DNA from 2 places in the Micromonospora sp. BQ32 genome. Region 2 is predicted to be linked to the other one. Evidence: riboswitches for the same ligand, from Rfam matches in the RefSeq annotation. Region 2 holds a riboswitch; the other holds the start of a gene.
What was found. A riboswitch is a leader RNA that binds a small molecule or an ion and turns the genes downstream of it on or off. The one in region 2 is predicted to bind S-adenosylmethionine.
Positions count from the first base shown of each region.

Region 1: linked by a shared signal. The riboswitch ahead of AC5L30_RS07690 (ABC transporter substrate-binding protein) and the one ahead of AC5L30_RS12710 (aminotransferase class V-fold PLP-dependent enzyme) in region 2 are both predicted to bind S-adenosylmethionine.

Region 1 covers NZ_JCADBI010000003.1:150,670-154,902, reverse strand. Annotated here, with positions in the region: gene corA (magnesium/cobalt transporter CorA) at 1-662, opposite strand, end outside; gene AC5L30_RS07695 (hypothetical protein) at 814-1,284, shown strand; SAM riboswitch class IV at 1,295-1,406, shown strand; gene AC5L30_RS07690 (ABC transporter substrate-binding protein) at 1,680-2,588, shown strand; gene AC5L30_RS07685 (amino acid ABC transporter permease) at 2,628-3,401, shown strand; gene AC5L30_RS07680 (amino acid ABC transporter ATP-binding protein) at 3,398-4,144, shown strand; gene AC5L30_RS07675 (Na+/H+ antiporter) at 4,173-4,233, opposite strand, start outside.
Region 2 covers NZ_JCADBI010000005.1:128,489-132,721, reverse strand. Annotated here, with positions in the region: gene AC5L30_RS12715 (FUSC family protein) at 1-777, shown strand, start outside; gene AC5L30_RS12710 (aminotransferase class V-fold PLP-dependent enzyme) at 802-2,070, opposite strand; SAM riboswitch class IV at 2,117-2,237, opposite strand; partial or broken gene AC5L30_RS12705 (PrsW family intramembrane metalloprotease) at 2,261-3,770, shown strand; gene AC5L30_RS12700 (hypothetical protein) at 3,777-3,944, opposite strand; gene AC5L30_RS12695 (GroES family chaperonin) at 4,038-4,233, opposite strand, start outside.

The DNA of each region.
Region 1 (4,233 bases), on a different contig from region 2:
ATGCGCCGGCTGGCGTTCGGGTCGCCGCCGAACACCTGGGTCTCGATCTCGTCGATGTCGTTCTCCAGTCCGGCCACCACCGGCGCGTACCCGTCGACGACCTGGTCGAGGATCGCGTACAGGACGGCTTCCGGGCCCCGGGCGAGCATCTGCGCCTCGGTCTCCATCCGCCGCCGCACCGCGGCCAGGTCCGGTGCCTCACCGTGTCGGACGGTGACCACGAAGCCCGGCCCGATGAACAGGTGCAGCTCGGAGAACTCGACCTCCTCCCGGAGGTCGTCATAGCGGGCGGCGCGCAGCACCACGAACAGGGTGTGCGCGTACCGCTCCAGCTTGGGCCGCTGGTGGGCGTTGATGGCGTCCTCGACCGCCAGGTCGTGCAGCCGAAACTCCCGGGCCAACGAGGTGATCTGGCCGATGTCGGGCCGGTACAACCCGATCCAGGCCATCGCGTCGTCCTGCTCCTGGAGGCAGCGGTACGTCTCGGCGAGGCCGGACGGCGAGGCGAACCGGTGCCCTTGGATGTAGACCGCGCTGTCCACCAGGCCACCGTGGGACGCTGCGGGCGACTCCGCGGACGGAGCCGCACCGACCCTCGTCTCGTACTCGTCGAGCTGGCGGCCGAAGCCGCCACCCGGGCGGAAGCGACGGCCGCCGACCATGCCCTGTCCCCTCCCCCGGTGCCGTCCCCTCCAGCCCGGGGCGCTGCTTCCCCCCTGTCCTGGGCCCGAAACCCGCCGTGGCGTCGGTTGGGTTCCGCGCACCGACGGACGGTGGCGGCCCATCGGGCGGATACTCCCCGCCGCGGCCCGGATGATCGACGAACGGGCTGGACGGCGGATCCGCCTCATCGCGCACGAACCCGACCGACGTGACGAGGCGGAGTACCGCGCCAAGCTGGCCCAGACCATGGCGGACAACGACTTCCCCGACGACAGCGACGTCATCTTCGTCGAGGTCAAGGTCACCGACCCGTCCGACTTCGAAACCGAACTACTGGTCCGCGGCGGCGTGGTCGACGGCCGTTTCCCGGTGCTCAGCCTGGCCAGCTCGTCGGTGCCCACCGCGCTCGCCGCCCAGCTGCTGGAGATCCGGGACCGCAGCCGTCGGCGTCCGCACATCTACTTCGAGTGGTCCGAGGGCGGCCCGGTTCGCAACTTCCTGCGCTACCTGGCGTTCGGACAGGGCGCCATCGCCTCGGTGACCCGGGAGATCCTGCGCAAGCCGTCGCGCACGGTGAGCGTGGTCATAACGACTGGACGGCCCACCCGTTGGTGCTGCTAGCCTCGGGCCAGGTCATGAGCGCCAGCGCGAAGCCCCGGCTCGCTGGCCGGCAACCCTCCTCCGCGGTGGGGTGCCCCGGGTGAAGACCAGGCACCGGCACGACGTCGGTGCAAGCGTGGCCTGGCACCCAGGTCAGCACAGACCCGGGAGAACCATGCGCATCCTCAGCACCGCCCCACCGACCGACGTCGCGGACTCCCGCACCGGTCGACCCTCGCCCGCACTGACCCGGCGACGGCACGTGGACATGATGCGAATGTGCAGCGCCGCCTGTCGTCGCGGCATCACGCTCTAGCACCCCCCTTCCCGAACTCCTCCCCACCGGTACGCCCATCGGGCGCGCCGTCGGTGGCGCACGCCCGTGCGCGCCGAGACACCACCCTTCGGAGACACCCGTGCGATTCCTTCCTGCCCTGACCCGCGCCGCCGCCCTGGGCGCGGCCACGATCCTGGCCGCCACCGCCCTCACCGCCTGCGGCGACGACAGCTCGTCCGACGCCACCGCCAACCCGTACGGCCTGGCCCAGCCGGGCGTGCTGCGCGCCGGCACGCTGACCGACGCCCCGCCGAACGTGTACCTCAAGGACGGCAAGTTCACCGGCTTCGACAACGACCTGCTGACCGCTGTGGCCGGCAAGCTCGGCCTCACCGTCGAGTTCGTCGGCACCGACTTCTCCGCGCTGCTCAGCCAGGTCAACAACCGCAAGTTCGACGTGGGCAGCTCCTCGATCACCATCACCGAGGCCCGGAAGAAGACAGTCGACTTCGGCAACGGCTACGACTTCGGCTACTTCGGTCTGGACGTCCCGGCCGGCTCGCCGATCACCAGCTTCGACCAGCTGGCCGGCAAGCGGGTCGTGGTGGTGCAGGGCACCGTCCAGGACGACTACGCCACCGGCAAGCAGCTCAACCCGGTTCGGGTGCCGGACTACAACGGCGCGATCAACCAGCTCAAGGCGGGCACCGCCGACGCCTGGATCGCCCCGGCGGAGATCGGCGAGAAGTCGGCCACCGACAGCAACGGCAAGATCACCGTGGCGGCCAAGCAGCTCAGCCCGGCACCGACGGCGTACGCCGTGGCCAAGGGGAGCGACAAGCTGCGCGAGGCGCTGAACAAGGGCCTCGACGAGGTCATCGCCGATGGCACCTGGAGTCGTTTGCAGGCGCAGTACTACCCGGGCCGGCCGATCCCGGCGGACTTCACCCCGGGCAGCGGCACGGTGACGGCCCCGTCCACGTCGGCCACGCCGTCGGTGTCGGCTGCGCCGACGGGCCCGTCGGCGTCCGCGTCGGCCGCGTCCTGAGCCGGTGACGAGCGAGCGGGGCGGTAGGAGGAGCGACCAATGGATCCGTTGAGCACCCTGTGGGAAACCTTCTTCGACTGGGACTCGATGCGCGAGGCGCTGCCCGAGATGCTGACCGTCGGGTTGCCCAACACCCTGATCCTGGCGGTCTCCGCCGCCCTGCTCGGCTCGGTGCTGGGCCTGCTGCTGGCCGTCGCCGGGATCTCCCGCAGCCGCTGGTTGCGCTGGCCGGCGCGGGTCTACACCGACGTGTTCCGGGGGCTGCCGGCCGCCGCGACGATCCTGCTGATCGGCGTCGGGCTGGCCCCGCTGGGCATGCAGGTCTGGGGGCCGGATCCGTACCCGTTGGGCATCCTGGCGCTGTCGCTCATCGCCGCCGCGTACATCGGGGAGATCTTCCGCTCGGGCATCCAGTCGGTGGAGGCCGCCCAGTTGGAGGGCGCCCGGGCGCTCGGCTTCTCCTGGGCCGACGCGATGCGGTTGGTGATCATCCCGCAGGGCATCCGGCGGGTGCTGCCGGCCTGGGTGAACCAGCTCATCGCGCTGATCAAGGACTCCAGCCTGGTCTACTTCCTCGGCCTGGTGGCCAGCCAGCGGGAGCTGTTCCGGATCGGGCAGGACTACGCGGCCACCACCGGCAACGAGTCGGCGCTGCTGCTGGCAGGGCTCTGCTACCTGGCGTTGACCGTCCCGCTGACGCACGTCGTCAACTGGATCGACCGGCGGCTGCGCGACGGTCGGCCGGCCCCCGCGTCCACCGAGGAGGACGACGACACCGCGTCGTACGCCGCCACGCAAGGAGATCGGCGATGACCACCACCACCACCACGACCTCGGTCAGCCTCGACGTACGCGACGTGCACCTCGCCTTCGGACCGAACCGGGTGCTGCGCGGCGTCGACCTCTCGGTGCCGCGTGGGGCGACGGCCTGCGTCATCGGCCCGTCCGGGTCGGGCAAATCCACCCTGCTGCGCACCATCAACCGTCTGATCGAACCGGACCGGGGCGACGTGCTGCTGGGCGGGCGCAGCGTGCTGGACGACGACCCGGACGCGCTGCGGCAGCGGGTGGGCATGGTGTTCCAGCAGTTCAACCTCTTCCCGCACATGAGCGTGCTGCGCAACGTCACGCTGGCGCTGCGCCGGTTGCGCAAGCTCGGTGCGGACGAGGCGGACGCGGTCGCCCGGGCCCAGTTGGAGCTGGTGGGGCTGGCCGGCAAGGCGAACTCCCGGCCGGCGCAGCTCTCCGGTGGTCAGCAGCAGCGAGTGGCGATCGCCCGCGCGCTGGCGCTGCGGCCCGAGGTGATGCTCTTCGACGAGGCGACCTCGGCGCTCGACCCGGAGCTGGTCAAGGGCGTCCTCGGGGTGATGGCCGACCTGTCCGCCGCCGGGATGACCATGGTGGTGGTGACCCACGAGATGGGCTTCGCCCGGCAGGTCGCCGACACCGTCGCGTTCATGGACCGGGGCGTGGTGCTGGAGGCCGGCCCACCCGAGGCGATCTTCGAGCGGGCCGCGCATCCACGGCTTCGCCAGTTCCTCGACCAGGTGCTCTGAGCCGCGCCGGTCGGACGGCCGCCGCAGATCACTCGTTGGGCCCGCGCCCCAGCAGCCGGATCTCCTCGTTGTCCAGCGCGGCCTGAAGC
Region 2 (4,233 bases):
ACGCTGAGCCCGTCGACCCAGAACCTGGAGATCCCCCGCTTCGTCGACGCGTTCCTCGGCGGTGGGATCGCGCTGCTGGTCACGGCGGTGTTGCTGCCACTGAACCCACTCCGAGTGATCAACCGTGCCGCCCGACCCGCGCTGGACCTGCTCGCCGCCCAGCTCGACGCCACCGCCGACGGGCTGCGCGACCGGGACCGCGCCACCATCCAGAGCGCACTGGAGAGGCTGCGCAACAACAAGGAGGAACTGGCCACGTTGGGCGAGGCGATCGAGGGGGCGAAGGAGACCGCCACCCTCTCCCCGGCCCGCTGGCACCGCCGCGACGAGCTGACCCACTACGCGGAGGCGGCCGACCCGATCGACCGGGCGATGCGCAACAGCGGCACGCTGATCCGCCGGTCCGTCACGCTGGTCGAGGACGAGGAACCGGTGCCCGATCCGATGCCGGACGCGATCGGCCACCTCGCCGAGTCGGTCCGGCTGCTCAAGCACGAGTTCGCCGCCGGCGAGGAGCCGGAGAAGGCCCGGGAACGGTCGCTGCGGGCGGTCAGCGAGGCCGGCCGGGCATACGGCGCCGGGGTCGGCTTCTCCGGCAGCGTGGTGATCGCCCAGATCCGCACCACCGCGAGCGACCTGCTGGTCGCCTCCGGGATCGAGCAGGAGGAGGCGAACCGGTGGATCCGCACCGCCTTCGGGGAGCAGGAGCGCCCGGTCGGTGAGCCCGCCGAGCCCGGCGAGACCCCGAAGCCACCTACCGCCCCGCCGGTCGGCTGAGCGCGGGTCACCGCCGGGCGGGCCTCAGCCCAGCTCGGCCAGCGCCGCGAGCAGCCGGTCCACCTGGGCGGCGGTGCTGCCCAGCCCGATGCTGGCGCGGAGCGCGGTGGGCGGCAGGTCCCGCCGGCCGGTACGCCCGGCCGCCTCGGTGAGCAGGCGCCGGGCCAGCGGGTGGGCACAGAACAACCCATCCCGTACGCCGATGTGGTGCTCGCCGGCCAGCCGCGCGGCCACCTCGGCGGAGTCCCGTCCGGCGACCACGAACGAGACGATGCCGACCCGGGGCGCGTCCGGGCCGAAGGTGCGCAGCTCGACGACGTGCGGCAGGGCGGCGAGGCCGGTCCGCAACCGGGCCAGCAGGTCCTGCTCGTGGGCAGCCACGGCAGTTTGGTCCGCCTCGTCGAGCGCCGCGCACACCGCCGCCAGCGCGACCGCGCCGAGCAGGTTCGGGGTGCCACCCTCGTGTCGGGCCGGGCCGGTCGCCCAGGTCACGTCGTGGGTGGCCGGCCCGACGTGGCTGGTGGCCCCACCACCGGCCAGGTACGGCGGGGCGGTGTCCAGCCAGTCCGCCCGGCCGATCAGCACGCCCGCGCCGAACGGCGCGTACAGCTTGTGGCCGGACACGGCCAGGTAGTCGACGTCGAGCGTGGGCAGGTCGACCGGGGCGTGCGGGGCCAGTTGCGCGGCGTCGAGCACGATCCGGGCACCGTGCCGGTGGGCCACCCGCGCCAGTTCGGCGACCGGCCACCGCTCGCCGGTCACATTGCTCGCACCGGTGACCGCGACCAGCACCGGCAGCGCCGGACTGCTGCCCCGGCGCAGCTCGGTGAGGGCGGCGGCGAGGTCGCGTACCGCCCCGTCGGGGTCGGTGGGCACCGGCAGCCGCACCGACCCGCGCGGCCAGGGCAGCAGGTTGGCATGGTGCTCGCCGGCGAACGTGACCACCGTGGTCCCGGCCGGCACGGCCCGCGCCAACAGGTTGAGCGCGTCCGTCGTGTTACGGGTGAAGATCACGTGATCGTCGGCGCGAGCGCCGAAGAAGTCGCCGATCGTCTGCCGGGCCTGCTCGTACGCCAGGGTGCAGCGTCGCGACAGCGCCCCCGCTCCGCGATGCACGCTGGCGTACCAGGGCAGCAGCTCAGCCACGGCGTCGGCGGCGGCCCGCGCGCACGGCGCAGTGGCCGCGTAGTCCAGGTTGATCTCGCCGGGCACGCCGAGGACGTCGAGCGGCGCGGACGGCGCCGACGGCACGGTGGGCAGGCTGGGCAGCGAGGGGACGAGAGTGACGGACACGCCGGAACCTCCCGGGTCAGGGACCCCGGGTGCGACATCGGGACGGGGTCCGCGCTTGCCCAGCACACCGATCGGGCTGGGCCCGGTCATCACCCGGGGCACCCCACCGCGAACTCGACGAGGGTTGCCGGCCAGCAAGCCGGGGCTTGACGCTGGCGCTCGTGACCTGCCGGCAGCATAGCGGCTACCGATGCGACCGAACCAGCCGGCGGCGGATGGCTACGCTGACCGCATGGCCGACACCCCGCCCGGTTCACCGCTGCCGTCGTCGCCCGCCGCCCCGCCTGTGCCCGCCGCCCCGCCCGTGGCCGAGACGCCCCGGATGCCGCTGCGGCGACTGGGCTGGCGGCGGTTCCTGGTACTGGCCGGGGTGGTGCTGTTCATCGCGGCGTGCGCGGTGTTCATGGTCTTCACGCTCGGCCAGTCGCTCGGTGTGCAGGCCCTGCTGATCGGGGTGGTCGCCGCCATCCTGCCGGTGCCGGTGCTGGTCGCCTGCTTCCTCTGGTTGGACCGGTACGAACCCGAGCCGCTGAAGTATCTGATCTTCTGCTTCGCCTGGGGGGCGTTCGTCTCCACCGCCGCCTCGCTCACGGTGAACGACTTCGCGGCCAACCGTTTCGCCGACTGGGGCCTGCCGTCGGCGCTCACCGGGGTGCTGGTGGCGCCGTTCATCGAAGAACTGACCAAGGCGCTGGGCCCGATCCTGCTGCTGGTGTTCCGCCGCCGCGAGTGGTCGGGGATCACCGACGGCCTGGTCTACTGCGGGCTCGCCGCGGTCGGCTTCGCGATGGTGGAGAACATCCTCTACCTGGGCGGGTTGGGGTACGCGTCCGGTGCCGACCGCTACGGCCCGGCGACCGGCATCCAGCAGGTCATCGCGATCTTCATCCTGCGGATCCTGCTGTTCGGGTTCGCCCATCCCCTTTTCACCGCGATGACCGGTGTGGGGCTGGGTATCGCCTCCCGGACGGCCGACCGGCGCATCCGGGTGCTCGCCCCGATCGCCGGCCTGCTGCTGGCGATGATGCTGCACGGCACGTGGAACCTGCTGCCCACGCTGACCCAGGCCACCGGCGAAGCCATGATCATGTTGTACGGCTTCCTGGGCCTCATGGTGCCGGTCTTCTTCGGCACGGTGGGGCTGGCGCTGTGGCTGCGTGCCTGGGAGGGCCGGCTCACCGAGCGGGCCCTGCCCGACTACGTACGCGCCGGCTGGCTCAGCCCGCCCGAGGTGGCCGCCCTGAGCAGTCTCGGCAGGCGGCACGCCGCCCGCAGTTGGGCGCGGCGAGTGGCTGGCGACGCCGGGGTGCGGGCGATGCGGGGATACCAGTCAGCCGCCACCCGGCTGGCCCTGCTGCGCGACGGGACGCTGCGCGGCCTGGACCGCAAGCCCGCCGACCAGGAGCGGACCGCCCGTGAGGAGCGGGAGTTGCTGGACGCGATCAGCTCGTACCGGTCGTTCTTCGTCGGTCGGGACCCGCAGGCCCCGGCGGGGGTCTGGGACGGCAGCCGCTACCACCTGCGCTTCCCGGACGGCACGGAGCGCCCGGTGGACGCGCCGGACGAGCCGGTGGTGCCGATCCCGGTGGTGCTGGCCCCCGCCCCGGCGGCGGTGGGGTACCCCCCACCCGGCTGGCCCGGCCCGCGACCGGCGCCGCCCTGGCCGCCGACCCACCCCTGACGGCTGGCGGTCGCCGCCTGGCGGTTCAGGTCATCAGCGAGGTGAGAAAGTCACCGAGGCCCTGGAACATCGCGACCAGCGCGGCCCCGATCGCCCGGAACATCTGCGCGGCGCCGTCCGGCCGAAAGGCCATGAAGTAGATCAGGAACGCGACACTGCCCCAGGTCAACAGCTTCTTCACGAATACCGGCATCGTCCCTCCCCAGGGCCACGGTCGCCGGATGGCTTCCCGTCGTGCGGCCGGGCAAACGGTGCGCGACGGGGCCTGGTGGCCGGGGGAGGTGCGTCAGAGGTAGAGGCCGGTCGAGTCGTTCTCGATCCGCTCGGCGGCCACGGCGTGCACGTCCCGCTCCCGCAGCAGCACGTAACCGCGGCCGTGCAGCTCGACCTCGGAGCGGTCGTCCGGGTCGAAGAGCACCCGGTCGCCGGAGACGATGGCGCGGACGTTCGGCCCCACCCCGACCGCGGTGGCCCAGGCGAGG